DNA from 4 places in the Streptomyces pimonensis genome. Region 4 is predicted to be linked to each of the others. Evidence: riboswitches for the same ligand, from Rfam matches in the RefSeq annotation. Region 4 holds a riboswitch; each other region holds the start of a gene.
The links. Region 4 has a riboswitch for cyclic di-AMP ahead of KYY02_RS23735 (transglycosylase family protein). Riboswitches for the same ligand answer to the same signal wherever they lie in the genome.
Positions count from the first base shown of each region.

Region 1: linked by a shared signal. The riboswitch ahead of KYY02_RS31405 (M23 family metallopeptidase) and the one ahead of KYY02_RS23735 (transglycosylase family protein) in region 4 are both predicted to bind cyclic di-AMP.
Region 2: linked by a shared signal. The riboswitch ahead of KYY02_RS13965 (M23 family metallopeptidase) and the one ahead of KYY02_RS23735 (transglycosylase family protein) in region 4 are both predicted to bind cyclic di-AMP.
Region 3: linked by a shared signal. The riboswitch ahead of KYY02_RS27735 (M23 family metallopeptidase) and the one ahead of KYY02_RS23735 (transglycosylase family protein) in region 4 are both predicted to bind cyclic di-AMP.

Region 1 covers NZ_JAHWZY010000055.1:13,681-18,503, forward strand. Annotated here, with positions in the region: gene KYY02_RS31395 (M16 family metallopeptidase) at 1-1,108, shown strand, start outside; gene KYY02_RS31400 (M16 family metallopeptidase) at 1,105-2,493, shown strand; cyclic di-AMP (ydaO/yuaA leader) riboswitch at 2,694-2,858, shown strand; gene KYY02_RS31405 (M23 family metallopeptidase) at 2,871-3,647, shown strand; gene KYY02_RS31410 (GntR family transcriptional regulator) at 3,827-4,522, shown strand; gene KYY02_RS31415 (HPr family phosphocarrier protein) at 4,676-4,823, opposite strand, start outside.
Region 2 covers NZ_JAHWZY010000011.1:209,242-214,064, forward strand. Annotated here, with positions in the region: gene KYY02_RS13955 (MBL fold metallo-hydrolase) at 1-290, opposite strand, end outside; gene KYY02_RS13960 (SGNH/GDSL hydrolase family protein) at 385-1,170, opposite strand; gene KYY02_RS13965 (M23 family metallopeptidase) at 1,374-2,288, opposite strand; cyclic di-AMP (ydaO/yuaA leader) riboswitch at 2,293-2,451, opposite strand; gene KYY02_RS13970 (alpha-galactosidase) at 2,767-4,823, opposite strand, start outside.
Region 3 covers NZ_JAHWZY010000037.1:41,173-45,995, forward strand. Annotated here, with positions in the region: gene KYY02_RS27715 (DUF3040 domain-containing protein) at 642-908, opposite strand; partial or broken gene KYY02_RS27720 (LuxR C-terminal-related transcriptional regulator) at 1,134-1,403, shown strand; gene KYY02_RS27725 (dihydrofolate reductase family protein) at 1,479-2,612, shown strand; tRNA gene KYY02_RS27730 (tRNA-Met) at 2,677-2,750, shown strand; cyclic di-AMP (ydaO/yuaA leader) riboswitch at 3,071-3,228, shown strand; gene KYY02_RS27735 (M23 family metallopeptidase) at 3,241-4,257, shown strand; gene KYY02_RS27740 (PrsW family intramembrane metalloprotease) at 4,361-4,823, opposite strand, start outside.
Region 4 covers NZ_JAHWZY010000027.1:7,149-11,971, reverse strand. Annotated here, with positions in the region: gene KYY02_RS23745 (FtsB family cell division protein) at 1-400, opposite strand, end outside; gene eno (phosphopyruvate hydratase) at 501-1,781, opposite strand; gene KYY02_RS23735 (transglycosylase family protein) at 2,014-2,742, opposite strand; cyclic di-AMP (ydaO/yuaA leader) riboswitch at 2,747-2,915, opposite strand; gene KYY02_RS23730 (transglycosylase family protein) at 3,121-4,137, opposite strand; gene KYY02_RS23725 (cytochrome P450 family protein) at 4,336-4,823, opposite strand, start outside.

The sequences.
Region 1 (4,823 bases), on a different contig from region 4:
CTCCCTCAACGGCACCACCAGCTTCGAGCGCACCAACTACTTCGAGACCATGCCCGCCCACCAGCTGGAACTCGCCCTCTGGCTGGAGGCCGACCGCATGGGCTCCCTGCTGACCGCCCTGGACGAGGAGTCCATGGAGAACCAGCGGGACGTCGTCAAGAACGAGCGCCGCCAGCGCTACGACAACGTCCCCTACGGCACGGCCTTCGAGAAGCTGACCGCCCTCGCCTACCCGGAGGGCCACCCGTACCACCACACGCCCATCGGCTCGATGGCGGACCTGGACGCGGCCACCCTGGAGGACGCGCGCCAGTTCTTCCGTACGTACTACGCGCCGAACAACGCCGTGCTCTCCGTCGTCGGCGACATCGACCCGGAGCAGACGCTCGCCTGGATCGAGAAGTACTTCGGCTCCATCCCGTCCCACGACGGCGAGCCCGCCCCGCGCGACGGCTCGCTGCCCGAGGTCATGGGCGGGCAGCTGCGCGAGATCGTGGAGGAGGAGGTCCCCGCGCGTGCGCTGATGGCCGCCTACCGGCTGCCCGAGGACGGCACGCGTGCGTGTGACGCCGCCGACCTGGCGCTCACCGTCCTCGGCGGCGGCGAGTCCTCGCGGTTCTACAACCGGCTGGTACGGCGCGACCGCACGGCCGTGGCCGCCGGCTTCGGCCTGCTGCGGCTGGCCGGGGCGCCCTCCCTGGGCTGGCTGGACGTGAAGACGTCCGGCGACGTGGAGGTGCCGGTCATCGAGGCCGCCATCGACGAGGAGCTCGCCCGGTTCGCCGAGGAGGGTCCCACGGCGGAGGAGATGGAGCGCGCGCAGGCCCAGCTGGAGCGCGAGTGGCTCGACCGGCTCGGCACGGTCGCCGGCCGCGCCGACGAACTGTGCCGGTACGCGGTCCTGTTCGGCGACCCGCAGCTCGCCCTGACCGCCGTGCAGCGCGTCCTGGAGGTGACGGCGGAGGAGGTGAAGGAGGTCGCCAAGGCCCGCCTGCGCCCCGACAACCGCGCGGTGCTCGTCTACGAGCCGGTCGCCCCGGAGGGCGAGGACACCGAGGAAGCCGCCGCAGTTGCCGGCGCCGACGAGAACGAGGAGACGGCGAAGTGACCGAGCTCGCCACGATGGACTTCCACCCGCGGCCGCAGGCGGGCGACGCCAAGCCCTGGGCCTTCCCGGCCCCCGAGCGGGGCACGCTCGACAACGGCCTGACCGTGCTGCGCTGCCACCGTCCCGGCCAGCAGGTCGTCGCCGTCGAGGTGCTCCTCGACGCGCCCCTGGAGGCCGAGCCGGACGGTCTCGACGGTGTCGCCACGATCATGGCGCGGGCCTTCTCCGAGGGCACCGACAAGCACTCCGCCGAGGAGTTCGCCGCCGAGCTGGAGCGCTGCGGCGCCACCCTGGACGCGCACGCGGACCACCCCGGCGTCCGCCTCAGCCTGGAGGTGCCGGCCTCCCGGCTCACCAAGGGCCTCGGGCTGCTCGCCGACGCGCTCAGGGCGCCCGCGTTCGCCGACAGCGAGGTCGAGCGGCTGGTCCGCAACCGCCTCGACGAGATCCCGCACGAGCTGGCCAGCCCCTCCCGCCGCGCCGCCAAGGAGCTCTCCAAGGAGCTGTTCCCGGCGAGTTCGCGCATGTCGCGCCCCCGCCAGGGAACCGAGGAGACGGTCACCGGCATCGACTCCGCGGCCGTGCGCACCTTCTACGAGAAGCACGTCCGCCCCGCCACGGCCACCGCCGTGGTCGTCGGCGACCTCACCGGCATCGACCTGGACGCGCTGCTCGGCGGCACCCTGGGCGCCTGGGCCGGCTCCCCGGCCCAGCCGCGGCCCGTCCCACCGGTGGTCGCGGACGACACCGGCCGCGTCGTGATCGTGGACCGCCCCGGCGCCGTCCAGACGCAGCTGCTGATCGGCCGCATCGGGCCCGACCGGCACGACCGCGTGTGGCCCGCGCAGGTGCTCGGCACGTACTGCCTGGGCGGCACCCTCACGTCCCGCCTGGACCGCGTGCTGCGTGAGGAGAAGGGATACACCTACGGCGTACGGTCGTTCGGGCAGGTCCTCAGGTCCGCCCCGGACGGTGCCGGCGCGGCGATGCTGGCGATCAGCGGCTCCGTCGACACCCCGAACACCGGACCCGCCCTCGACGACCTGTGGACGGTGCTGCGCACGCTCGCCGCGGAAGGGCTCACCGACGACGAACGCGATGTCGCCGTGCAGAACCTCGTGGGTGTGGCGCCGCTCAAGTACGAGACCGCCGCGGCCGTCGCGAGCACCCTGGCCGACCAGGTCGAGCAGTACCTGCCCGACCACTACCAGGCGGACCTGTACCGGCAGTTGGCCGCGACCGGCACCGTGGAGGCCACCGCGGCCGTCGTGAACGCCTTCCCGGTGGACCGCCTGGTGACGGTCCTCGTCGGCGACGCGGCGCAGATCAAGGCGCCGGTGGAGGCCCTCGGGATCGGCGAAGTCACCGTCGTGACCGCCGAGTAGCGAGCCGCCACGGCGCACACGCTCGGGGCCCTGGTGGCAGGAGAGCCACCAGGGCCCTCGTATGCCCGAATTGGGGCGGAGGTTGCCTGTCTGCCCTGTGGGATGCGCTACAAAAACCCGGATCCGTTTGAGGATCGGGAGGCGTCCCGCATAGCTTCGTCCGGGCTGTTCGTCGGTCAGTGCGCCGCACCCGCGGCACCGGACAGCCATCGCCGAGTCCCCGTACGGCGCGAGCCAGGGGAGCCGGGGACCCACATACGTCCCTGGGGTGAATCGGACGCCCGCGCGTGTCGCGAGGGGGCCCGTAGGAGACCTTCCTGCTCCGAACCCGTCAGCTAACCCGGTAGGCGAGAGGGAAGGAAAGGACCAGCCTGTACATGGCGTTCACCCGCGCCCCGGGCAAGCACCGTCGTCCCAGCAGGATGCAGCGCGGCACCGCCCGCGCGGCGGGCGTCGCGGCGCTCACCACCACCGGCGTCGTCGGCTCCCTCGCGGCTCCCGCACTCGCCGCCGAGCCCGCTGCCGCGCAGACCGGCCTCACGCCCGTCGTCACCCTGGGCGACGCGGTCGCCGAGCGGATAGAGGCCCAGGCGGCCGCCCAGCACGAGGCCGCCCGGGAGGCGGCCGAGGCCGCCGCGCGGAAGGCCGCCGAGGAGACGGCGCGCGAGAAGGCCGCCGAGGAGGCCGCCGCGAAGGCCCGCGCGGAGAAGGAGCGCGCCGCGCGGGAGGCCGAGCGCGAGCGCCTCAGCACCTTCGTCTCCCCGATCCCCGGCTCGTACGTCTCGACCAGCTACCGGGCCGGCAGCTCGCTGTGGTCCTCCGGCAGCCACACCGGTGTCGACTTCCACGCCGCGAGCGGCACCCCCGTCCAGTCGGTCGGCATCGGCACCGTCGTCGAGGCCGGCTGGGGCGGCTCGTACGGCAACCAGGTCGTCATCAGGATGAACGACGGCACGTACACCCAGTACGCCCACCTGTCGTCCATCGGCGTCTCGGTGGGCCAGCAGGTCGCCGCCGGGCAGCGGATCGGCCTCTCCGGCGCCACCGGCAACGTCACGGGCGCGCACCTGCACTTCGAGGCCCGTACGACGGCCGAGTACGGCTCCGACCTCGATCCCGTCGCCTACCTCCGCGCGCACGGCGTCAGCCTCTGACCCGAGGACTTCCCGGTGCCCCGGCTCCCCGAGCCGGGGCACCGGTGTTTCCGGTCGGCGCTCGTCCGAAAAACGCGCATGGATTCCGGTCCGCCGTCGTGAATTCCCGCTGATTGGAATAGAGTCACGGAACACACGTCAATCGTCGACGTTTCACGGGGATTAAGCGGAGGTCGGTCATGCGTATTCCCGCGCACTCGGTGTGCACGGCGATCCGGGACGACATCGTCGCGGGTGTCCACGAGCGCGGCGGCCGGCTCACCGAGGAAGTCCTCGCCCGCCGTTACGGTGTCTCCCGCGTCCCCGTCCGGGAGGCGCTGCGCACGCTGGAGGCCGAGGGGTTCGTGGTGACCCGGCGGCACGCGGGCGCGTGCGTCGCGGAACCCACCGAGCAGGAGGCCGCCGACCTGCTGGAGATGCGCATGCTGCTGGAGCCGCTCGGCGCCTCCCGCGCGGCCCAGCGCCGCACCGAGGCCCATCTGAAGGTGCTGCGCGGCCTGGTCCGGCTGGGGCAGGAACGCGCCCGTCAGGGCCACAGCGACGATCTGCGCTCCTTGAGCGGCTGGTTCCACGAGACGCTCGCCCAGGCCACCGGCAGCCCGGCGCTGACCTCGGCGCTGACCCAGCTGCGGCACAAGATCGCCTGGATGTACGCCGCCGAGGGTCCGTCCGATCCGGTCGGGTACTGGGCGGAGCACGGCGCGATCGTGGACGCCGTGGCGCGCGGCGACGGCGACCGCGCGCGGTCCGTCACGGCGCTGCACACCGAGCGCGCGAGCGCCGGGCACCGCCTGCGTTTCGCCTCCGGCGCCGGCCGCGCGGACCGGGTGAGGAACTCGCAACATGCCGTAAACATGACGGGTCTCCGGCATTAACACGGCTGCCGTATACAAAGAGGGAGTAATTCCGGGGGTTATTCGTGCTGCTTGGAAAAGGGAAAGCGAAAGGCCCGTCCGGTGGTCCGGGCGGGCCTTTCGGTGAGACGGACGGGCGTCCGTCGAGGAGACGACTCCCGTGGTCGTGAATGCTCAGACGGTCTCGGGGAGCTCCTCGAGGCCCTCGGAGACCAGCTTCGCCAGACGGTCCAGGGCGGCGTCGGCGCCCTCGGCGTCGGAAGCGAGGACGACCTCCTCGCCGCCCTGGGCGCCCAGGGCCAGGACGGCCAGCATGGAGGCC
Region 2 (4,823 bases), on a different contig from region 4:
AGCCCGGTGGCCGGCGGACGGGAGATGTCGGCCAGGGTGGTCGGGTGCACCGGGACGGCGCCCTTCGGGGCGCGGCGGGAACGGGAGTCCTTGTCGAAGTAGGTCTTCGCCAGGTCCCGCGTCGCCCCCGTCGGGCGGATCCGGGCGGCGCCCCCGGGATTCCGGAAGACCCCGTCCTTGAAGTGCGGGGATCTGCGGATGCGTGCCATGCGCTCGCCACTCGGGTCCGCGCCGAAGGACACGGGCCGCAGGGCGCGCGGCCCGGAGCTCTGGGAACGGGAACCGGCCACGGTGCCTCCAAGTGGAGTCGGTCAGACATTCCATTATGTGCGGCGGTCCCCCGCACCGCGGTGCGGGGGACCGCCGCCACCGGCGAAGCGGCTCTCACGCCACCGCGGCGATCCGCACCTTGATGTCGTCCGGGGACAGCGTCCCCTTGGCGATCACGTGGTCGCCCGACGACTCCCCGCGCAGCCGGCGGCCGATCCACGGCACCAGGTACTCGCGGGCCCACTGGACGTCGTCCCGTCGGACCTCGAACGTGCCGCGGGGCGGCAGGGGCGGCCAGGGCTGTTCGGGGTCGGCGGGGACCTCCAGGCCGAGGGCCTGCCCGGCGCGGAGCGCGACACGGGTGTGTCCCTCCGGCGACAGGTGCAGCCGGTCGGCGTCCCAGGCCCTGCGGTCCTGGACGCTCCTGAGGGACCACAGGTCGAGCACCGGGCAGCTGTAGCGGTCGGCGACGGCCCGTACGTGCCCGTTGTACGTGGCGATCTTGCCGCGCAGATGCTTCAGCAGGGGAACGCCACGGGTGTCGAACCCGGTCGTCACCATCACCGTGCCGGACACGGCCGTGAGCGCGGCGATCGCCCGCTCGAACCGCTCGGCCACCTCGTCCGGATCGCTGCCCGGGCGGAGGATGTCATTGCCGCCCGCGCAGAACGAGACCAGGTCGGGGGCGAGTTCGACCGCCCTCGGCAGTTGGTCCGCCACGATCTGGTCCAGCAGCTTTCCGCGCACGGCGAGATTGGTGTACTCGAAGTCGCCCTCGGGCCGGAGGTCCGCGAGAAGCACGGCGAACCGGTCGGCCCAGCCGACGAACGCCCCGTCGGGGCCGGGGTCGCCGACACCCTCGGTGAAGCTGTCCCCCACCGCCACGTACGACCCGATCACTGCTCTGCTGTCACTCTTCGAATCGTCTGCCACAACCGCTCATGATTCACCTTCGAATGTGACCTACGCGACCGTAAGGAAAGGTTGACGCACGGTGAGATAAGACACTTCCAAAATGTTGGCCAACTCCGGAATACGCCGGAGGCCGGACCCGGGAATCGGGGTCCGGCCTCCGGCGCGCGCGTCGGGGAGGTCGTCGGGGGTCAGCCGATGGCGACACCCTTCGAGCGGAGGTAGGAGACCGGGTCCACGTCCGAGCCGTAGTCCGGGGTGGTGCGGATCTCGAAGTGCAGGTGCGGGCCGGTCGAGTTGCCGGTCGAGCCGGAGAGACCGACCTGCTGGCCGCCGGTCACGGCCTGGCCGGCCGAGACGGAGAGCGAGGACAGGTGGGCGTACTGGGCGTAGTGGCCGTCGTCGAGCTTGAGGACGACCTGGTTGCCGTACGCTCCGGCCCAGCCCGCGGAGACGACGGTGCCGGCGCCGACGGCCTTCAGGGAGGTGCCGGTCGGGACGGCGAAGTCGACGCCGGTGTGGTAGCCGCTGGACCACATGCTGCCGGCCACCTTGTAGGCGGTGCCGAGGCCGGCGCCGGGCACCGGGGAGCTGTAACCGGAGGCGCTCGCGGCCTGGTCGGTGTTCGTGGTCCGGGTGGAGGTGTCCGGGGAGGGCTGCTCGGCGGGCTGCTCGGTCTTCCGCTCCGGGGCCTGCGGGGCCGCGGCGGAGGGCGACTCCTGCGGCGCGGCCGTGGCGGCCCCGACGTCGACGGAGAGCCTCAGACCGGGGTGGATGAGTGACGGGTCGGCACCGATGGCCTCGCGGTTGTCCGCGTAGAGCTTCTTCCAGCCGCCGTCGACGTTCTCCGCCTCGGCGATCTTCGCGAGGTAGTCCCCGGCCTTCACGGTGTACGTGCGGGCCTCGCCGCCCTTGTCGGTGACGGTCTTCTGGCCGGCGGAAAGGGACTGGACGGCCTTTTCGGGGGCGCTCTGCGGCGTGGCGGCGTGCGCGCCGGTGGTGCCGAGGAGCGGCAGGGCGAGTGCGGCGCCACCGGTTCCGGCGACGGCGATGGAGCGGGTGAAACGCTGGGTCCTGGTACGGCGGTGCTTACCCTTCGCGGGCATGTCGAATTCCTCTCCGGCGCCTACGAGGTGAGCTGTCGGGTGCGGGCTGGAGATGCCCGGCCGCGCTGTCGCGTGGCTTAACCCCAAGCCGTTCCGGGAACCGGAACAGGCAGTCGTACCTGTGGGTCCCCCGTTCCTGCCGTGGACGGGTCAGTGTGTGCGGGCTCCGGGCGGCGGCAGGATTAGGCGTCCGTCCGGATCGGTGGCGAACGTAAGCGACCCGGACGCGGTGGGACAAGCGCGAGGTTCACCGCGAACACGCTTTTTCGTGATCGACATACGGAAAAGACGTCACCGAGCGTCAGCCGGGATTCCCTTCCCGCACGAATTCCCCTGCCCCTCCACGGAATTACGTGAGCATGGCGACAACACATCGTCACGGATATGACGATGCTCACGCACCCCTCCCCATCCCCCTTTCTTTCGGGGCACATTACGGCGAAGCGCATCAATCGGACATGACGCGCCAATCATGCGATCACCGGCGCCGCAGCCGGAACACCGCGGCGTCCAGGTCTCCCCGCAGACCGGTGTGCAGCCCGTGGTGCAGCAGGACGGCGCCCCGGTGCGTTTCGCCGCTTTCACGGCATTCGTACGACGCCTCCGGATCGAGGCCGCGCAGCCGGAGGGCCGGAACGGGCTCTCCGTGGTGCTGGGCCTGGAGGCAGGCGAGGACGACGGTCTCGTCGCCGAGGACGTACTGCACCGCGCTCAGCCCGCCCTCCGGAGGACGCAGCCGGTACAGGTCGCCGCGCTGGACGAGGGGCCGGATCTCCTTGTAGAGCGCGACCCACTCCCGCGCCTCGGCGAGCTCCTCCTCCGTCCACCGCGCGAGGTCGCCGCCGACGCCGAGCACCCCGGCCATGGCGCTGACGAACCGGAAGCGCAGCGAACTGACCCGCCCGTTGAGCATCGCGTTGGGGCTGTCGGTGACCCAGGCGGCCATCACCCGGGCCGGATGGATCTGGCTGAAGCCGTGCTGGATGGCGAGCCGGTCGAGCGGGTCGGTGTTGTCCGAGGTCCACACCTGGTCGGTACGGGAGAGGACTCCCAGGTCGATCCGCCCGCCGCCGCCCGAGCAGGACTCGAAGGCCACGCCCGGATGGGCCGCCCGCAACCGGTCCAGCAGGGCGTACAGACCGCGCACGTGGTCGATCCACAGCCGCTGCGGATACGGGTCGTCCGGCCAGCCGACGTCGCTGAAGCAGCGGTTGAAGTCCCACTTCACATAGTCGACGGGGGTGCCGGAGAGCAGCCCGTCCAGCCGTTCCCAGAGGTACTCCCGGACGTCGTCACGCGCGAGGTTGAGCACCAGCTGGTTGCGGAACTCCGTACGCCGGCGGTCCGGCTGGAACTGCACCCAGTCGGGGTGCGCGCGGTACAGGTCGCTGTCGGGGTTGACCATCTCCGGCTCGACCCAGATGCCGAACCGCATCCCGAGCCCGTGCACATGGTCCGCGAGCGGTTTCAGGCCGCCGGGGAAGCGGCCGGGGTGGGGGGTCCAGTCGCCGAGTCCGGCCCGGTCGCTCGTACGGGCCCCGAACCAGCCGTCGTCGACCACGAACAGCTCGACGCCCATCGCGGCAGCCCGCTGCGCGAGCGTCCGCTGCTGCTCCTCGGAGATGTCGAACCCGGTGGCCTCCCAGGAGTTGAACAGCACGGGCCGGTCCCGGTCCGCGTCCGGGACGACGTACGCCCGCTGGTAGGCGTGCCAGGCACGACTGGCACCACCGAAGCCGGCGTCGCTCCACAGGCCGGCGAAGACCGGCGTGACGTACGTCTCGTCCGTGCCCAGCATCAGCAGGCCGGAGTCGTCGTGACCCGCGCCGCCGGTGACCTGCACACGGGCGTCGGGGAGTTGGGCGACGCAGATGCGCCAGGACCCGGACCAGCCGAGGGCGCAGCCGTAGACCTCGCCGCGCTCCTCTGTCGCGTCGGTGTCCAGCGCGACCCAGGGCAGGTGCTGGTGTCCGGTGTGGCCGCGGCGGCTGCCGATGACCTTCTCGCCGTAGCCGACCGGGACGCGGGTCAGCCGGGACTCGGCGGCCCAGCGGCCGTGCAGCTGGGACAGCCGCCAGTGCTCGCGCTCGGGCAGGGTCCAGGTGGCGGAGTCCGCGCGCAGGAGCTCGACCGCCGGGCCCCGGTTGTGCAGGGTCACCCGGCGTTCGATCACGTCGTCGCACATCCGGTAGTGCAGGGTGACGGTCAGATCGCCGTCGCGAAAGCGGAGGCGGAGTTCACCGTTGTCGGTCTCGTGGCCCTCGAAGGTCCACTCGGTGCCGCGCCGCCCGTCGGCGGCGCGTACGGACAGGGCGGGCCGGACGAAGCGGGGGCCGCCTTCGACCGGGTACTCCTCGCGCCCGTCCAGCCGGGACTCGAACGGCCAGTCGTCCGGCAGCGGGCGCGCGGCGAGGGCTTCCGCGTCGGCGAGCGCGATGCGCGCGCCCCAGTGCAGGTGCACCAGCTCGTCACGGTCCGTGACGTGGAGCGCGTAACTGCTGGCCTGCCCCGACAGGAGCCATGTACGACCGTCTT
Region 3 (4,823 bases), on a different contig from region 4:
CCCGTCGGAGTATCGGGCGGCCGTGCGGAAAGAGAAGGCCGGCGCAGTACTAGGGCCGGCAGATGGTGTTGCAGTTCCTTCGGGGCCTTGGTGCCGTACGGCACCAAGGCCCCTCCGCGCGTTCCACGCAGGGACGGGAGGACAGCGGACGAGCCGCCCGGCCCGTCCCGACGGCCATTCCGGCCGCACGACGGGCCGGGCCGCCCAGTGGCTCCGCGCCACCCGGTCTTCTCCGTGCCATCGGTGGAGCGCGACCGAGCACACCTCCGTGCCCCGGGGGCGGACGCCGTCGCTCCTCCCGCCACCGACTGCGCGTCGCGGCCCGTGGGCGTGAACTCGTCGACCGGGCCGCCCCGGTCGAGGTCCATGCCGGATCGGCAACCCGGGAGACCGGCGCGGAGAACTCGAGGAAGCCCGGCGCGGCGACACCCACCGCACACCGCCGCGCCGGCCGGTCGTCCGGTCCACCGGCCGCGGTCCGAGGCGAGCGTGCCCGCCGGTGTCGGCGGACCTCACACCGGCGCAGGCCGGTGGTCATGAGACCAAGTCCCCGGGCCTGCGGCTCGCAGGAGCGGTACCTCACCCCTGACCTGCTGCGCGGCGCTCGAACCGGCTTCCGTCGGCTCGGGCGCCGCGTCATCTCACGGGCGCTCGTCCCGGTCCGGGGCCAGGAGCTGCGCGGCGATCCCGGCGAGGACCAGGCCCGCCGCGATGAGGAGGCCGGCGGGGACGACGACGCCCGCGGCGAGCATGACCACCCCGATGACCAGTGCGCACCAGGCGCTCGTGCGCCGGTAATCACGGAGGCGGGCCGGACGGCTTTCGGAGAGCGAGCGGACGAGACGGGGACCCTCGTGTTCGAGACGGGCTGCGGGGTCGACCAGGCGCTCGTCGTCGGACTGGGGCACGGCTCCTCCTTCCCAGGGGGCGGCCGCCCGGTGGCACCGTCGACGGCCGTCGCTCCGTGACACCGGGGCGTCACCGGTTCGACCGTCGGCCTGCCGCGAACTCGGCACGGTACGAAGGAGTCTGCCCGCCCGCCGACGTCATCACCCGTCCGGTGCGACGGACTTCAGCGTCGCCCACCGCCGCCGCCCGCTACCGTCCCCGTCCGCCCCGGGTCCGCTGCGGTACACCCCGGCGCCGTCAACGCCCTCATCCACGACCACCGTGACCTCGCGTGGAAGGGCCGCGCCCTGCCGGCCAGGGCGGTCACCGGCCGCGAGGAGGAGATCCTGGAGCTGGTCGCCGAAGGTCGGACCTCGCAGCAGATCGCCGGTCTCCTCGTCATCGGCTCCGGGACCGTGGAGCGGCACCGCGCCGACCTGCCGGCCGAACTCGGCCTGAAGGACCGTCTGGAACTCACCCGGTACGCCGTCCGCGAGGGGCTGGTCGAGCCCTGAACCGGCGCAGGGGCCGGCGCGCCCGTTGTCAGACTGGACGCCCACAGGCCCGCCCGCCCCTGGAAGTAGGAACCGATGCCCCACCCGTACGTCCTGCTGTCCGCCGCCGTCTCCCTCGACGGCTATCTGGACGACACCGGCCCGGAGCGACTGCTGCTGTCGAGTCCGGCCGACTTCGACCGGGTCGACGAGGTACGGGCGTCCGTGGACGCCCTTCTGGTCGGCGCCGGCACGATTCGCGCCGACGACCCCCGGCTGCTGGTCAACTCGCCCGGGCGGCGTGCCGCCCGCCTCGCCGGGGGCGGGACCGAGTACCCGCTCAAGGTCGCCGTCAGCGGCTCCGGCGACCTGGACCCGACGGCCCGGTTCTGGCACACCGGCGGCGAGAAGGTCCTCTACACGACCGACGAGGGCGCCGGGCGCGCCCGCGCCCTCGGTCTCGACGCCGACGTCGTCCCGCTCGGCACCGGGCTCGACTGGCGGCGGCTGCTGGAGCATCTGCACGCCGAGCGCGGGGTCCGGCGGCTCATGGTCGAGGGCGGCGGCACGGTCCACACCCAGCTCCTCACCGAAGGACTGGCCGACGAGCTCCAGCTGGTCCTCGCGCCCCTGTTCGTCGGCGACCCGGAGGCCCCCCGCCTCTTCGGCCCCGGCTCCTACCCGGGCGGGCGGCTGCGGCTGGTCGAGAGCCGCCCGGTCGGCGACGTCGTCCTGATGCGCTACGAGCCCACCGCCCCCGGCACCGGCCCGCTGCCCTCCGCCGCCGACCACCACTGGCTGGCCCTCGCCTGCGAGCTGGCCGCCGAGTGCCCGCCCTCGGAGACGGCGTTCAGCGTGGGCGCGGTCGTGGTGGCCGCCGACGGCACGGAGCTGGCGCGCGGCCACTCCCGCGAGGGCGCCGACCCGGTGGTGCACGCGGAGGAGGCCGCGCTGGCCAAGGCCGATCCCGCGGACCCCCGACTCGCCACCGCCACCGTGTACTCCAGCCTGGAGCCCTGCGCCCGCCGCGCGTCCCGGCCGGCGCCCTGCGCCCGGCTCATCCTGGACGCGGGGGTGCGGCGGGTGGTCACGGCCTGGCGGGAGCCGGACACGTTCGTGGCGGGCGCCGACGGCACCGGAGTGCTGACCGGCGAGGGCGCCACCGTCGTCGTCCTGTCCCAGTACGAGGACCGCGCCAAGGCGCCGAACGGCCATCTGCTCGGCCGCTGAAACCGGGCCGCCGGTAAACGGATGTGCGCTGTGTCCCGCGGATGGCGTACAGTGGTCTCAACGACGCGGGGTGGAGCAGCTCGGTAGCTCGCTGGGCTCATAACCCAGAGGTCGCAGGTTCAAATCCTGTCCCCGCTACTGAAGGCCGAGGGCCGGAATCCAAGGGATTCCGGCCCTCGGTGTTTTCCGCTTCCCCGTTTCCCCGCTTCCTCGCTGCCCGTCTCCCTGCTCTCACCCACCGTGAGTGAGCCACCTCGCAGCGCATAACAACTGACGAACGGTCAGAAACTACCCATCGCCCGAGGGGCGGTCAACTCGTCCGTTTTTGTTCTCTCGTAGTGCTTAAGTACCCTCGAAAACCGTTAATGATCAAGAGGAACGGCTTGGAATCCGGCCCTCCCGTCTATTAACGTTCGATAACGCAGCGCGGTCGTCCCAGCCGTCACAGAAGGCGGCTCCGTGCGCACGCGCCGAATCCCGCGAGGGAACCGGGGAACCACCACCATGGGGTGAATCGCGTGAATACCGCCGTGTCCACACGGCCCGTATACGCGCGTAGGAGACCTTCCCGCTCCGAACCCGTCAGCTAACCCGGTAGGCGAAGACGGAAGGAAAGGAGCGCGCCCACGTGGCGTCCAACCCGCCTGCCCCCGAGGTCCCGTTCAAGCCGGGCGACACCTTCGCCTACGGCAGCGACGCCGACGAGGGCCCCTTCGAGGAGTGGAACCCCACCGCGGAGTCCGTTCGTCCCGTACGCGGCCGGCACCGCGTCTCCAAGCAGCGCGGCGGAGGACTCGCCCGCAGCTCCACCGTCCTGGGTGTCGGCGTCATAGCGGCCGTCGGCGCCGGAGGCATGGCGAGCGCCCAGACCGGCAAGCCGCCGGTGTCGATCTCCATGCCCGACCTTCCTGATGTGGGTTCCCTCGTCTCCGACGAGGAAACCCCCGAGGAACCGGTCACCCCCCTCAGCACCCTCGGCGTGACCGCCGCCGACACCGAGCAGGGCGCGTCCGACGCAGGTGAGGCGCTGCGCACCCGGATCATGGCGCAGGTCGAGCAGCAGCAGGCCCAGGCCGAGAGCAAGGCGGAGGCCGAGGCGGTCGCCGCCGCCGAGAAGCAGGCCGCCGAGGCCGCAGCCAAGGCGGAGAAGGAGGCCAGGGCCAAGGCCGAGGCCGCCCGGAAGAAGGCCGAGGAGGAGGCCAGGAGGAAGGCCGAGGCCGAGCGCCTCGCCGAGCTGGCCAAGCAGTACGCGCTGCCGACCTCCTCGTACACCGTCACCTCGACCTTCGGCCAGGCCGGCGCCTACTGGTCCTCCGGTCAGCACACCGGCCTCGACTTCGCCGCCCCCACGGGCACGCTGATCAAGGCCGTCCACACCGGCACGATCACCTCCGCCGGCTACGACGGCTCCTACGGCTACAAGACCGTGCTCACGCTCGACGACGGCACCGAGATCTGGTACGCCCACCAGTCCTCCATCAGCGTCAGCGTCGGCCAGAAGGTCAACACCGGTGATGTGATCGGCCGCGTCGGCTCCACCGGCAACTCCACCGGGGCCCACCTCCACCTGGAGGTCCACCCCGGCGGCTCCGCCGCGGGCATCGACCCGATGGCGTGGCTGCGCGGCAAGGGCCTCACCGTCTGAGCGAGCGGACCCGGTACGCCCCGGATCCCGGCAGTCCCGACGACGCCCCCCGACGTCAGGGCTGCCGGTCGGGTGTCTTCCGGGGCGGTGCGCGGCGCACCGGTCAGAACCGGCGGGCGCCCGGGTCGTAAGCGCCGTACGGGGGCCCGTACGGCGGAGGCCCGTAGCCGCCGTACACCGTCCACGGCGCCGCGGCGACCGGAGCCCGGGGCGCGGTGACGCGGGCCGCGTGCTCCAGGGCCGGCCGGGCCGCTCCCCGCCGGTGCCACAGCTCCAGCAGCAGTTCCCGTTCCCGGGCGACGAAGTCCGGCCCCGCCCGTCCGAGTCGCCCCCGGTGCCGCAGGAACGCCAGTGACGTCGCGTACGCCTCGTACGAGGCGACCGACCGTGCCGCCGCCCTCCCGCCGCAGCGGCGCGCGTACTGCCGGGCGACGCGCCGCGCCCGCATCGAACCCAACGCGCACGGCTCCGCCGCGTCGAGCCACCCGGCGGCCACGTACGCGGACAGCTCCGCCCGCACGGTCCGCAGCTCCCGCTGCCGCGTCCACACCGCCAGCCAGGTCAGC
Region 4 (4,823 bases):
CCGTGCGGGACTGTTTCGCCGCACCCGGGTCGATGACGATGTAGCCGGTCTCGCCGGGCATGACGTAGTGCAGCCGCCGACGGATCTCCTGCTCGGCGTAGGCGTCGTCCTGCCAGCGGGCCTTCAGGTCGCGCAGTCGTTCGACCCGTCGGCGGGTCTCGTCCTGCTCCTGCTGGAGGTCGGCGATGTCCGCGCGCTGGGAGACGTACTGCCGCATGGGGTAGGCGAGGGCGACGATCAGGGAGCAGACCACCAGGGCGAGCAGCGCCGCCCGTCCGGTCAACCGGGAGCGGCGGGCCTGACGCCTGGTCTGCGAGCGGTAGACCCGGGCCGCGGTCTGCTCACCGATCAGCCGGATCCTGGTCGCGGTGGAGAAACGGTCCCGGTCCCTGACCGCCATGTTCCGCCTCCGGTTCGCCTTCATACGTGCGTACGTCCCCGCACACGGTACGGGACCGGGTACGGGGACGTACGTACGACGCCGCCTGCAGGGGCGGCGCTCAGCCCTTGAAGCGCGGGAACGCGCTGCGGCCGGCGTACACCGCGGCGTCGTCGAGGATCTCCTCGATGCGCAGCAGCTGGTTGTACTTGGCGACGCGCTCGGAGCGGGCCGGGGCACCGGTCTTGATCTGGCCGCAGTTGGTGGCGACGGCCAGGTCGGCGATGGTGACGTCCTCGGTCTCGCCGGAGCGGTGGGACATCATGCACTTGAAGCCGTTGCGCTGGGCCAGCTCGACGGCGTCCAGGGTCTCGGTCAGCGAGCCGATCTGGTTGACCTTGACCAGCAGGGCGTTGGCGGCGCCCTCCTCGATGCCGCGGGCGAGGCGCTCGGGGTTGGTGACGAACAGGTCGTCGCCGACGAGCTGGACCTTGTCACCGAGCTTGGCGGTGATGGTCTTCCAGCCCTCCCAGTCGTCCTCGAACAGCGGGTCCTCGATGGAGACGAGCGGGTACGCGTCGACGAGCTCGGCGTAGTACTCGGTCATCTCGGCGGCGGAGCGCTCCTTGCCCTCGAAGGCGTAGGAGCCGTCCTTGTAGAACTCGGACGCGGCGACGTCGAGCGCCAGGGCGATCTGCTCGCCCGGGGTGTAGCCGGCCTCCTTGATGGCCTCGAGGATGAGGTCGAGGGCCTCGCGGTTGGAACCGAGGTTCGGGGCGAAGCCGCCCTCGTCGCCGAGGCCGGTGGCCAGGCCCTTGCTCTTCAGGACCTTCTTCAGGGTGTGGTAGACCTCGGCGCCCCAGCGCAGGGCCTCGGAGAAGGACTCCGCGCCGATCGGGGCGATCATGAACTCCTGGATGTCCACGTTGGAGTCGGCGTGCGAGCCGCCGTTCAGGATGTTCATCATCGGCACCGGCAGCAGGTGCGCGTTGGGGCCGCCCAGGTAGCGGAAGAGCGGGAGGTCGCTGGCCTCGGAGGCGGCGTGGGCGACGGCGAGCGAGACGCCGAGGATGGCGTTGGCGCCGAGGGAGCCCTTGTTGTCGGTGGCGTCCAGGTCGAACATCGCCTGGTCGATCAGGCGCTGCTCGGTGGCGTCGTAGCCGACGAGCTCCGGGCCGATCTGCTCGATGACGGCCAGGACCGCCTTCTCGACGCCCTTGCCCAGGTAACGGCCTGCATCGCCGTCACGGAGTTCGACGGCCTCGAAGGCGCCGGTGGAGGCGCCGGACGGGACGGCGGCACGACCCGTGCTGCCGTCGTCGAGGCCGACCTCGACCTCGACCGTGGGGTTGCCTCGGGAGTCCAGGATTTCCCGGGCTACGACGACGTCGATGGACGGCACGAGCATCTCCTTCTTGGATGTGACGCGGGTGAGCAGGACCCCGAAGGGTCTTGCGAGACCGAGCCTAACCGGCTCCGGGCGATCGGCCATCCGGCCGCCCGTCCCGTGGACAGAACCGAGAGTAAATTGTTTCCGAACGAAACAAAGCCGTTCCCGGAAACCCGGCCGTGAAAAACCCCGCCCCGGCGCGTACGGGGGAAGACGCACCGGGGCGGGAGCAGGGGGCGGCCGCTTACTTCAGGTGCAGCTGCTGGCCCGGGTAGATGAGGTCGGCGTCGTCGACGATGTCGTCGTTCAGCTCGAACAGCTGGGCCCAGCCGCCCGCGACGTCGTGCTCGGCGGCGATGGAGCTGAGGGTGTCGCCCTTGACGACCTTGTACTCGCCGTCGCCCTTCTCGACCTTCTCGCCGGTCGGGGTGGTGACGGTCTTCTCCTTGGCCTTCTGCTCGGTCTTCTGCTCGGTCTTCTGCTCGGCGGCCGGACGCTCGGCGGAGCGGGAGGCCTTCTGCCCGCTCTCACGCGTGCCGGTGGAACCGGTGCCCTGCGAGGAGCCGGCCGAGGAGCCGTTCGAGGAGGAGCCGGTGTAGGCGGCACCGGACAGGCTCTTGCCACAGACCGGCCAGGCGCCCTTGCCCTGGCCCGCGAGGACCTTCTCGGCTATCTCGATCTGCTGCGCCTTGCTGGCCCGGTCGGCGGTGGAGGCGTACTGCGTGCCGCCGTACGCGGCCCAGGTGGAGGCGGAGAACTGCAGGCCGCCGTAGTAACCGTTGCCGGTGTTGATGGACCAGTTGCCGCCGGACTCGCACTGGGCGACGGCGTCCCACTCGGAGGCGGTGGCGGCGGAGGCGCTGCCGGCCGCCATCAGCGGGGCGGCGACGGCGGCGGAGGCGACACCGGCGACGGCGATCGCGCGGGTGGCCTTGGACGGACGACGGTGCTTGCCCTTGCCGGAAAACAGCATGGTTGGATCCCCTCACCGACGCCTACGAGGTGAGCTGTCGGGTTCGGGCCGGTTGAGTTGCCCGGCCGCGTCCCTCACGGGAGGCGGCTCCACCCCAAGCCCGATCCGGTGTCAATCACCGGAAGGGGCGCTTACCTTGGGTCCCCCGCTCCTGCCTGCGGCGCATGACGCGACGACTGTTCCCGTGCTGCCGCTGGCAGGATTCGGCGTGGCGGCAGCCGGGGCCCGCGATGGCGAGCGATCACGACCGTAGGCACGCGATCCGCGGAATTTCAAAGACGATCAGGGCTTCTGAGACCTATCTCTCACAGCCTTCAAAGCGGACATTGGCCGCGAATCGTGACGTCAACTGTCGTCGGAGTTACACCCTTTCGGGCGTCACTTTCCGCCCGGTTCGATCCCGACCTCAAGCTCCTGCCCCGGCAGGATGAGGTCCGGGTCGGCACCGACGACCTGCTCGTTCTCCGCGTAGAGCGACCGCCATCCGCCGTCGAGCTCGAGGGAGCCGGCGATGGACGAGAGGCTGTCGCCGGTGCGCACGGTGTACGAGCCGTCGGCTGCGTCGCGCGGGGCGTCGGCACCGCGCGAGGCGTGCCGTCCGGACGAGTCCGCCGCACGGTCCTCCGCCTCGCCCTCCTCGGCACTGATGCCACGATGACGGCCGCCGCTCGCGTCCTCGGTGCCGGTGAGTTCGGAGGAGCCGGTGTTCTGGCCGGACGTGGCCGACTCGTCGCTCCTGGGAGTGGCCGAGGCGGAGGGGGAGGCGCCGGATCCGTCGTCGGAGCCGGTGTCCGATTCCTTCCCCGAGCCGGCCGAGCCGTCGGACTTCGCCGATCCACCGGTCGCACCCTCGCCGTCCTCCGGCTCCTCGGCGCCGGACGTGGCCGACGGCGAGGGCGAAGCGGCCGGATCAGCGGAGTCCGCCGATCCGGACGGGTCCGTGGAGCCGGACGAGCCCGTGAGGCCGGAGGAGCCGGACGAGTCCTCCGCCACACCCGTGTCGATGTCGGCCGGCGCCGAGTCCTGCTCGAGGCCCGCCGTCGGTCCGCAGGTGTGCCAGGCGCCGACCCCCCGGTCGGCGAGGATCCTCTCGGCCACGGCGATCTGCTGACCGCGGCTGGCCTGGTCGGGGCTGGCCGCGTAGTCCAGGCCGCCGTAGCCCTCCCAGTCGTCCTGGGTCAACTGCAGGCCGCCGTAATAGCCGTTGCCGGTGTTCTGGCTCCAGGAGCCACCGCTTTCGCATTCGGCGACCCGGTCCCAGGTCGTGCCGTCGGCCGCGCTGGCGCCGCCGGCCCCGAGGAGCGGGATCGCGATGGCGGAGCCGGTCACTCCGGCCGCGACGAGGAGAGCCGGAGCCTGGCGGGGGCGACGGTGCCGACCGTTCCCGGAGAGCATGCGGAGACCTTTCGCAGAACAGCAACGACAGGTGCGGTGAGTGAAGCCCTGGGCACCGCACTTGATGGGTGAACGTATCGGCAGACGATCACTTGTCACAAGTTCATGCCGCGCAGATCACGTGAAGATCACAGAGCTGAGGGCGTGTCATGTTTACGCTGGCCCACTCCGGGTCACTGCGGACGGCGGTCCGGTCCTTCACCTCCGCGGAGGAGTGAAGTCCACCGGGAGCGTGCGCAGTCCGCGCATGATGAGCCCGCCCCGCCAGCGGAGTTCGGCCGGCTCCACCGCGAGCCGCAGGTCCGGCAGACGCGTCAGCAGGGTGGCGAGCGCGGTCCGGCCCTCCAACCGGGCCAGCGGGGCCCCCAGGCAGTAGTGGATGCCGTGGCCGTACCCCAGATGCTGGTTGTCGCGCCGGCCGAGGTCGAGCACGTCCGGGTCGCCGAACCGCTCCGGGTCCCGGTCCGCGGCGGCGAGCACGACGAGAACGGGGTCGCCGGCCGCGATGCGCTGCCCTCCGATGGTGACCGGCTCGGTGGCGAACCGCCAGGTGGCGAGCTCCACGGGACCGTCGTACCGCAGGAGCTCCTCGACACCGGTCTCCAGCAGCCCGTGTTCCCCGGCGGCGAGGGAGCGCTGCAGGCGGTCGCGCTGTCCGGGGTGGGTGAGCAGGGCGTAGGTGCCGT